2 regions of the Arthrobacter sp. Soil_C_60 genome follow, and region 2 is predicted to be linked to the other one. Evidence: riboswitches for the same ligand, from Rfam matches in the RefSeq annotation. Region 2 holds a riboswitch; the other holds the start of a gene.
The links. A riboswitch is a leader RNA that binds a small molecule or an ion and turns the genes downstream of it on or off. The one in region 2 is predicted to bind S-adenosylmethionine.
Positions count from the first base shown of each region.

Region 1 (4,197 bases), on a different contig from region 2:
CTAAGCGCGGCCCTTTGCCTAGCACAGTTTCGCGGAATGTTTGTCCTTCAGGGGTTTCGGGCAGTAGGCCGCGGCGGCGTAGTTCGGGGGAGACCAGGCGGACAAAGTCTTCCTGATCGGCGGGGCGGACCGCGCAGGAAATGTTGAAGCCATCGATATCGGCCTCGACCATCCAGCGTTCCAGTTCGTCCGCCACGGTCTCGGGGGCGCCGACGATCACCGGTCCGCGTCCGCCGATGCTGACGAACCGGGCGAGTTCTCTCGGGGTCCAGACGCGCGTAGGGTCCAGTTTGGTGAACGAGGCAAGCGCGGACTGTTGGGCGTCGGACTGAATGTATTCCAATGGGCTGTCCAGGTCGATATTTTTCATATCGACTCCCGTCCAGCCGCTGAATAGTGCCAGGGCGGCCTCTGGGTCCACATATTGGGTGTAGTCCTCGAGTTTGGCTTGGGCTGCGGCGTCGGTTTCTGCCACGATGACGGTGGCCAGGGCGAAGACCTTCACGGATTCGGCCGCGCGGCCGCGCGAAGCGAGTTCGCCCCGGACTGTATCCACCCAGCCGCGGACGATGTCCGTGGAGTAGCCGTTGAAGAAGATGGCCTCGGCGTGGTTGGCGGCGAAGGCCTGTCCCCGCGGGGAGGCGCCGGCCTGGAACAGCAGCGGGGTGCGCTGTGGTGATGGTTGGACCAGGGCAGGACCGGGGACCTTGAAGTGTTCGCCGTCGTGGCCGATCCCGCGGACCTTGTCGGGGTCCACGAATACACCGGTTTCGGGGTCGGCTGTCACGGCGTCGTCGTCCATCGAACCTTCCCAGAGCTTATAGACCACGTCCATGTACTCCTCCGCCCGGTCATAACGTTCGTCGTGGGGAATCTGTTTGGTCAGTCCCAGATTGCGGGCGGCGGACTCATGGTAGGAGGTGACGATGTTCCAACCGACCCGCCCGCCGGTGAGGTGGTCCAGCGTGCCGAACCGGCGGGCCAGCAGGTAGGGCTGTTCGTAGGTGACCGAGGCGGTGATGCCGAAGCCGATGCGGCTGGTGGCGGCGGCCAGGGCGCTGACGATGAGCGTGGGGTCTAACAGCGGGTACTGCACGCCTCCGCGCATTGCTTCGTCAGCATTGCCGCCGTAGGTGTCGTACTGGCCAAGGACATCGGCCAGGAAGATGCCGGTAAACCCGCCGGATTCCAGGGTCTTTGCCAGATCAGTCCAGTAGGACAGTTCGGTGTATCGGCGGATTTGATCATCGGGGTGTCGCCACAGTCCGGGCGATTGGTGCACGGGCACCAACATTTCAAAGGCATTGAGCAGGATCTGCTTGGTCACGAGATCTCCTCGAAAGTGTCGGTGGTGGTGGTGTCCTGGGCGTAGTCTCCGGCCGGGTCCTTGGCGGCAAGGGCGGCCGCAAATGACAGACCCGCCAGAAGGGTGATGTAGGCGCAGATCAGCCACGGCTCATTACCGCCGAATATCAGAAGAGAGGCAGCGATCACCGGGGTTAGTCCTCCGGAGAGCACGGTGCCGACCTGCACGCCGAGGGAGATCCCGGTGTAGCGCAGGTGGACCGGGAACTGTTCGGCCAACCACGCCGCCTGGGGGCCGTAAATCGAATCGTGCAGGACATTCATGCCGAGGATCATCAGCAGCGGCAGCAGGAGCAGGGAGCCGTGGTCCAGGAACCAGAAGAACGGCCAGATGAAAACCGCAATTCCGACGATGGCGGCGATGGCGATGCGCCGGCGCCCCCACCGGTCGGACAACCAGCCCCAGACCGGACCGGATACGAGACCGAGGGCGGAACCGATGAGGACGGCGGTGACCCCCGATACCGGATCATCCCGCCGGGCGGCGATGTAACCGATTCCGTACACGGTAAGAATGGCGAACAGGGCAGGCTGTGCCATCCGCAATCCCATAGTGACCAACAGTGCGCGCTTATGGTGGCGCAGTACCTGCCAAACCGGTGCCTGCGCGGTCTTGTTATCGGATTTAAGCTGCCGGAAGCTGGGGGAGTCCTCCACCCCGACCCGGATGTAAAGTCCGACGACGACCAGTACCGCGCTGACGAGGAACGGGATCCGCCAGCCGTAGTTTTGAAACTGTTCGGATGTGGTCAGTGCCTGAGTGAGGGCGAAAGCGCCGGTGGCCAGCAGCATACCGGCAGCAGAACCGACCTGGGTGAAACTGCCGAAGAATCCCCGCAAGTGCCGTGGCGCATGCTCCACCGATAGCAGCGCTGATCCACCCCATTCGGCCCCGGCAGCCAAGCCCTGGAGCAGGCGCAAAGTGACAAGTCCGATAACGGCGAGGGTGCCGATGCTTTCGTAATTCGGCAGCAGTCCGATAGCGGTCGAGGCGACTCCCATGGTCATCAACGAAATGACCAGCAGGGATTTACGCCCTATCCGATCGCCCAGATGGCCGGCAATGATGCCGCCGACCGGTCGGGCGATAAACCCGACCGCAAAAGTTGCGAACGCTGCGAGTGTTCCCGCGAGGGCGGAGCCGGAGGGAAAAAACTGGACATTGAAGACCAGCGCCGCAGCGGTGCCGTAGAGATAGAAGTCGTACCACTCGATAGTGGTGCCCACGAAGGCAGAGGTCAGGACCCGTTTCTTGTCCCTGATACGGATCGGGCCAACGGTCTGCGATGAGACGGTCGTAGCAGCTTCCTGAATGGACATGGATAACCCTTGCACTGACGGGGCGCAGCTGGGAAAACGAGGCGCCATACTTGCCCGCACAGGTCCGTGCCGGGCCGAATCCTCACCTGGGGCACCCCACTACAGCGAGAGGGTTGCCGTCCAACAAACCAGGGTTTGACGTTGGAACTCTTGATTCTGAACACCGACCCTAAGGGGTCAGGGCGCCGTTGCCAAGGGACGGACGTCATCCGCAGTCATCTTTCGGTCCTGTTCCTTCGCACCCACACGGTTCCGTCCGGGGACTGCAGGAACCGAACGCCTCGCGGATCAGTCTCAGTTTCCAGAGCGAGACCACGGGCAGCCAGTAGGTAAAGCCTTCACACCAATGCCTGCCGAGCGCTTGTCCTGGTCGCACGGACAGGCCATTCGACTCACAGTCCGGCGGTACAGCCTTCGCATTGGCCGTCGTACTCCGAGGTCCCTCCAGGGCTGTACACGGCTGCGGCAAACCTGGTCACCTTATTCCGCCGGCGCTGACGCCCGTCGTGAGAGGAGGGCGATGGTCCCGTCCCACTCATCGGCGACAAGGCCCGCCCTGACGAACTTTTCGTCAGCCTCGGCGCGGTCCGAACCCAAGCCGGTACGCCGGTCGCCCGGGCGGCCAGCCATAGTGCTCAGGCCGCTTCGACATGAGCATTATAAAGAGACTCTTTGGGGCTGATGGGTAGGCGGTCAATCAACCGTCCCAACGAACGTACCCGGGGTGGAAGACGCTGGGCGATCGACCTGTTTTCCGCGCTCACGCCTCGACACATTGCTCGACGTCGCCGTCGATGTTGAAACCGAGTCCTCCCGGCACGGAATCGAGGAGCTTTCGGGTGTAGGGGTGGGACGGCGAGGCGTAGACCTGATCGATGGCACCGTATTCCACCAGATCGCCATGGTAGAGCACGGCGACTTCGTCGCTGACATGGCGCACTACTGCGAGGTCGTGCGAGATGAACAACATGGTCAGTCCCAGATCGCGGCGCAATTCGTCCAGGAGGTTGAGGATGTCGGCCTGCGTTGTCAGGTCCAGGGCGGAAGTGACTTCATCGGCGATGATGAGCTCCGGTCGGACGGCAAGTGCCCGGGCGATGGCGATACGCTGCCGCTGGCCGCCGGAGAACTCGTGCGGGTAGCGCTCCGCCGCTTCTGTCGGCATGGAGACGCGGTCCAGCCAGCTCGCAATCTCGGTGGCGTGGCGGCGTGGGTTGCCGCCGCGGGGATCGATTGCTTCGGCGAGGGTCTGGCCAATGGTCCGCCGCGGGTTCAACGATGAGTAGGGGTCCTGCGGAATCAGCTGGACTTGGCGGCGCAGCCGTCGTAGTCCGACGCCTTTCAGCCCCTTTGTCACTGTGCCGTCGAAGCGGATGGTTCCGCTGGTTGGCAGCAGGTCTCCGACGAGCGTTTTGGCGAGTGTGGATTTGCCCGAGCCGGATTCGCCGACCAATCCGACCGTCTGGCCACGGCGCACTGTGAGGGTTACGTTGTTGAGGATGCGTGCCCGGG
Region 1 is NZ_JBDGKM010000005.1:176,077-180,273, forward strand. It holds gene AC3A4M_RS12930 (LLM class flavin-dependent oxidoreductase) at 1-1,327, opposite strand, end outside; gene AC3A4M_RS12935 (MFS transporter) at 1,324-2,685, opposite strand; SAM riboswitch class IV at 2,727-2,841, opposite strand; gene AC3A4M_RS12940 (ABC transporter ATP-binding protein) at 3,446-4,197, opposite strand, start outside.
Region 1: another riboswitch for S-adenosylmethionine. It lies ahead of AC3A4M_RS12935 (MFS transporter); the one in region 2 lies ahead of AC3A4M_RS07840 (LLM class flavin-dependent oxidoreductase).

Region 2 (4,197 bases):
CAGGGACACCTGGAGAGCCTGCGCAAATCGGTCCCCGGAGGCAACCCGACCTTGCGCGATATCGCCAACTTCCGCGGGCGGGCCCACCGGGTCAAGGGAACCCCGGAACAGATTGCCGACCGGCTGGAGCAGTGGCAGGACGCCGGCGTGGACGGCATCAACATCATCAACCAGATCCTGCCCGGTTCCTACACGGACTTCATCGACGGAGTGCTGCCGGAACTGCGCAGCAGGGGACTGGCACAGACAGAGTACGCGCCGGGAAGCTTCCGGGAAAAGCTGTTCGGCGGCGGCGAGGGCTACAACGGGCCGCAGCTCAACGACCGGCACCCCGCACGTCAGTACCGCGGCGCCTTCGACGAATTCTCAGCCGCAGCACAGAACAAGGTTTTGGAAGGAAGACGATGACGGAAACTATCGCGAACGAGCGCACCGAGACCGCGGAAGCAACCTACGAGCGGTTGGCCGGCCGCTTTCGGCCGGTCTTCGAGCGGATCGCCCAGGGGGCACTGGACCGGGAACTGAACAGGATCCTGCCGTTCGAACAAGTTGCGTGGCTGAACGCGGCAGGCTTCGGGAAACTGCGGGTGCCGCTGGAGCATGGCGGCGACGGTGTCTCCTTCGAGCACTTCTTCCGCCTCCTGATCGAACTTGCGGCGGCGGACTCCAGCGTCGCCCACCTGTACCGCTCGCACTTCGCCTTCGTCGAGACGGTTGGCCTGGAAGGCGAGGAGTTTGCCCGCCGCTGGTATCCGCGCATTGTGGCCGGCGAGATCTTTGGCAACGCGGCCACGGAGAAGGCCGGAAACGCGCTGGGCACCACGAACACCAAGCTGGTCAGGGACGGCGGGAGGTGGCTGCTCAACGGTGAAAAGTACTACACCACCGGCAGCATCTTCGCGGAGTGGATCGCGGTCATGGCCAGTACCGACGGTGTCGAGGGCCGCCAGTACGCCGTCGTCAATACCAAGCAGGCGGGCGTGGAGATCGTTGACGACTGGGACGGCTTCGGCCAGCAGCTGACCGGGACGGGGACAACCTACTTCCGCGATGCCGTGGTGGAGCCGGCCGACGTTATCGAACGCAAGCCGTCGAGCACGCACGAACCTGCATTCTTCCAGCTGGTGCTGCTCGCCGTACTGGCAGGGATTGGCAATGCGGCGCTCGCGGACGCGAAGATCCTGGTGCGGAACCGCAAGCGGACCTTTAACACCGGAACCGGCGAACTGTTCCGCAATGACCCGCTGATCCTCCAGCTCGTCGGCCAGCTGTCGGCCAAAGCATTCGCCGCCGAATCGGTGGTCCTGACCGCGGCACGGGAACTGGATGCCGCGGCAGACAAGTCCCTTTCGCTCGACGACGTTCAGCGTTACGTCCGCGGGGAAGCTGCTGTGGAGAAGGCGCAGATCGTTGTTCCGGAGCTGGTTCTTGAGGCCACCGGGCAGCTGTTTGACGTCACGGGAGCAAGCGCGACATCCAGGGGCAAAGCGCTGGACCGCCATTGGCGCAACGCTCGGACCGTAGCCACGCACAATCCCACCGTCTTCAAGGCGCGGACCATCGGCGACTATGAGGTCAACGGCACCACGCCCGAGGGACTCCACAGCATCGGTGATGCACCGGCCAAGTCCTGAACGGGGATGCCGACGGCAGTCGCGGACGGCGGGTGCGCGAAAAGCAGCCGGGGGATTACCCGGTATGACGTAAGGATTTCGCGCCCGCCGCCGGACTGCGGTGGAATGGAGCTGTAACCATCCAGAGCGGCTGAGAGACCTGGCTCGTTGACGCCGCAGCAACCCCCTCTTTGAGGAAGGTGCTACCGCCAGGACCGATGGAGATCCAAAATTCTTTCGGTAGCCGCCGCGGTATTCGTCAGCGACCGCAGCTACCGGTGTAGGGGCTCTTCACGGTCATGAAGGAGTCTGAAATGACATTGGTACCCGCCCCCAGGCAAATCCGCTTCAACGCCTTCGACATGAACTGCGTTGGACACCAGTCGCCCGGTCTGTGGCGCCATCCCCAGGACAAGTCCGCCGATTACAAGACCATCGGCTACTGGACGCACCTGGCGAAGGTGCTGGAAGAGGGCCTCTTCGACGGTCTCTTCATCGCCGATGTGCTGGGCACCTACGACGTGTTCGGCGGCTCAAACGAAGTCACGCTCCGCGCGGGTACACAGGTCCCGGTCAACGATCCGTTCATGCTGGTTTCGGCTATGGCCGCGGTGACCGAGAACCTTGGTTTCGGCCTCACTGCCGGCACCGCCTATGAGCATCCGTACCCCTTCGCCCGGCGACTGGCCACGCTGGACCACCTGACCAACGGCCGCGTCGGCTGGAATGTGGTCACGGGTTACCTGCCGTCTGCAGCGCGCAACATGGGCCAAACGGACCAGATGGAGCACGACGAGCGGTACGCCCACGCCGACGAGTACCTTGAGGTGGTTTACAAGCTGCTCGAAGGTTCCTGGGAAGAAGACGCCGTGGTCAAGGACCGGGAAGCCGGTGTCTTTGTGGATCCGGCCAAGGTGCACGAGATCGGCCACGAGGGTAAGTACTTCAAGGTCCCCGGCATCGCCATTACTGAGCCGAGCCCGCAGCGCACCCCGGTCATCTTCCAAGCCGGCGCATCCAAGCGCGGGACCGAGTTCGCGGCAACGAATGCCGAAGCCGTTTTCGTCACGTGCCCGACCAAGGAAATGCTGGCCGCTTCAGTCAAGAAGATCCGCGATGCGGTGGAGGCAGCCGGCCGCGGCCGCTACGACGTTCGCATCTACGCGATGCAGACCGTTGTGACCGGTCCGGACAGCGCCACCGCTCAGGCCAAGTTCGAGGACTACAAGTCCTACGCGGACGTCAACGGTGCACTGGCGCTGATCTCAGGTTGGATGGGTGTGGACCTGTCCAGCTACGGGCCGGACGACGTGATCGGCGAGAACGTGAAGTCCAACGCCATCCAGTCCTCCGTGGAGACGTTCCAGAAGGCCTCGGGCGACGACGGCAAGCCGTGGACCATTCGACAGTTGGCCGAATGGGTCGGCGTCGGCGGTTTTGGACCGATCACCGTTGGTTCCGGCGAGGAAGTTGCCAAGAAGCTCATCGAGTGGGTGGACGAGACCGATGTGGATGGCTTCAACCTGGCTTACGCCATCACACCGGGTACCTTTGAGGACATCGTCGAATTCGTTGTTCCGGAACTGCAAAAGCGTGGCGCCTACCCGACCAAGTACGCGGAAGGAACGCTGCGCAACAAGCTGTTCGGCAAGGGCGACCGGCTGCCGGAGCAGCACCGGGGTGCCGGCTATCGCCTCGGCGCAGCCGTCTCCGCTTCCTGACTTAGTCGGTGAGGCTTTCCTGACCCAGGCCCGGGGCGGCGTCAGGAATCCGGTACGCGTAGGCCCGGTGCGTGCCCGCTACATCTTGGCGTAGCGGGCACGCGCGCCCAAGTACAGTCCGTAGCAGATGAGGCCGAGGGCCACCACAATCAGCGCGGCGTCGCCGAAGGGCTGTTCTTTCAGCGCCTTCAGTGCGCCGTCGAGACCCTTGGCTTCCTCTGCATCCTGGTGGAACGCCGCGACCGAGAAAAGAATGCCAAGCACCAACAGCGCAGCCCCCTTGCCCACGTAGCCGAAAGAACCGGCCCAGCCGATGCCGATCCTCGTGCCGCCCGGGGGCAGGGGTTTCAGATCGTTTAGGAACTTCTGCGTAATGCCTCTGTAGATGTAGAAGGCTCCAGCGATGGCGATGCCGGCGCCGATCAGGAAAAGCACCAGCGCTCCGCCGGGAAACGCCATCAATTGGGCGCTGGCGTCCTGTGAGGATTGACTGCTGTCGCTCTTGCCGCCAAGGGCATAGATGCCGAACGTAAAACCGATGGCGGCGAAGACGATTGCCAGACCGGCTGCCTTGAACCGTTTGCCCCACTTCTTTTTGGTTTCCAACCCGCGGTAACCGAATGCGGCGTCGGCGAGTTGCCACAGTGCCAAGGCGGCGCAGGCGATGAGCCCGGCCCACAGCAGGAAGACGCCTCCCGGTGTGCTGGCCAGCTGGGAGATAGCACCGGTTTGGTCTGCTTCCCCCGATGCCCCAAGGCCCAGCCGCAAGGCAATATAGCCAATCAGCAGATGCATCAGCCCGTTGGCGGCCCAGCCAAAGCGCGCCACCACTTCCAAAGTCTTCGACTCCGAGGCTTCCTCGG
Region 2 is NZ_JBDGKM010000003.1:220,566-224,762, forward strand. It holds gene AC3A4M_RS07830 (LLM class flavin-dependent oxidoreductase) at 1-408, shown strand, start outside; gene AC3A4M_RS07835 (acyl-CoA dehydrogenase family protein) at 405-1,634, shown strand; SAM riboswitch class I at 1,749-1,838, shown strand; gene AC3A4M_RS07840 (LLM class flavin-dependent oxidoreductase) at 1,928-3,334, shown strand; gene AC3A4M_RS07845 (DUF1206 domain-containing protein) at 3,413-4,197, opposite strand, start outside.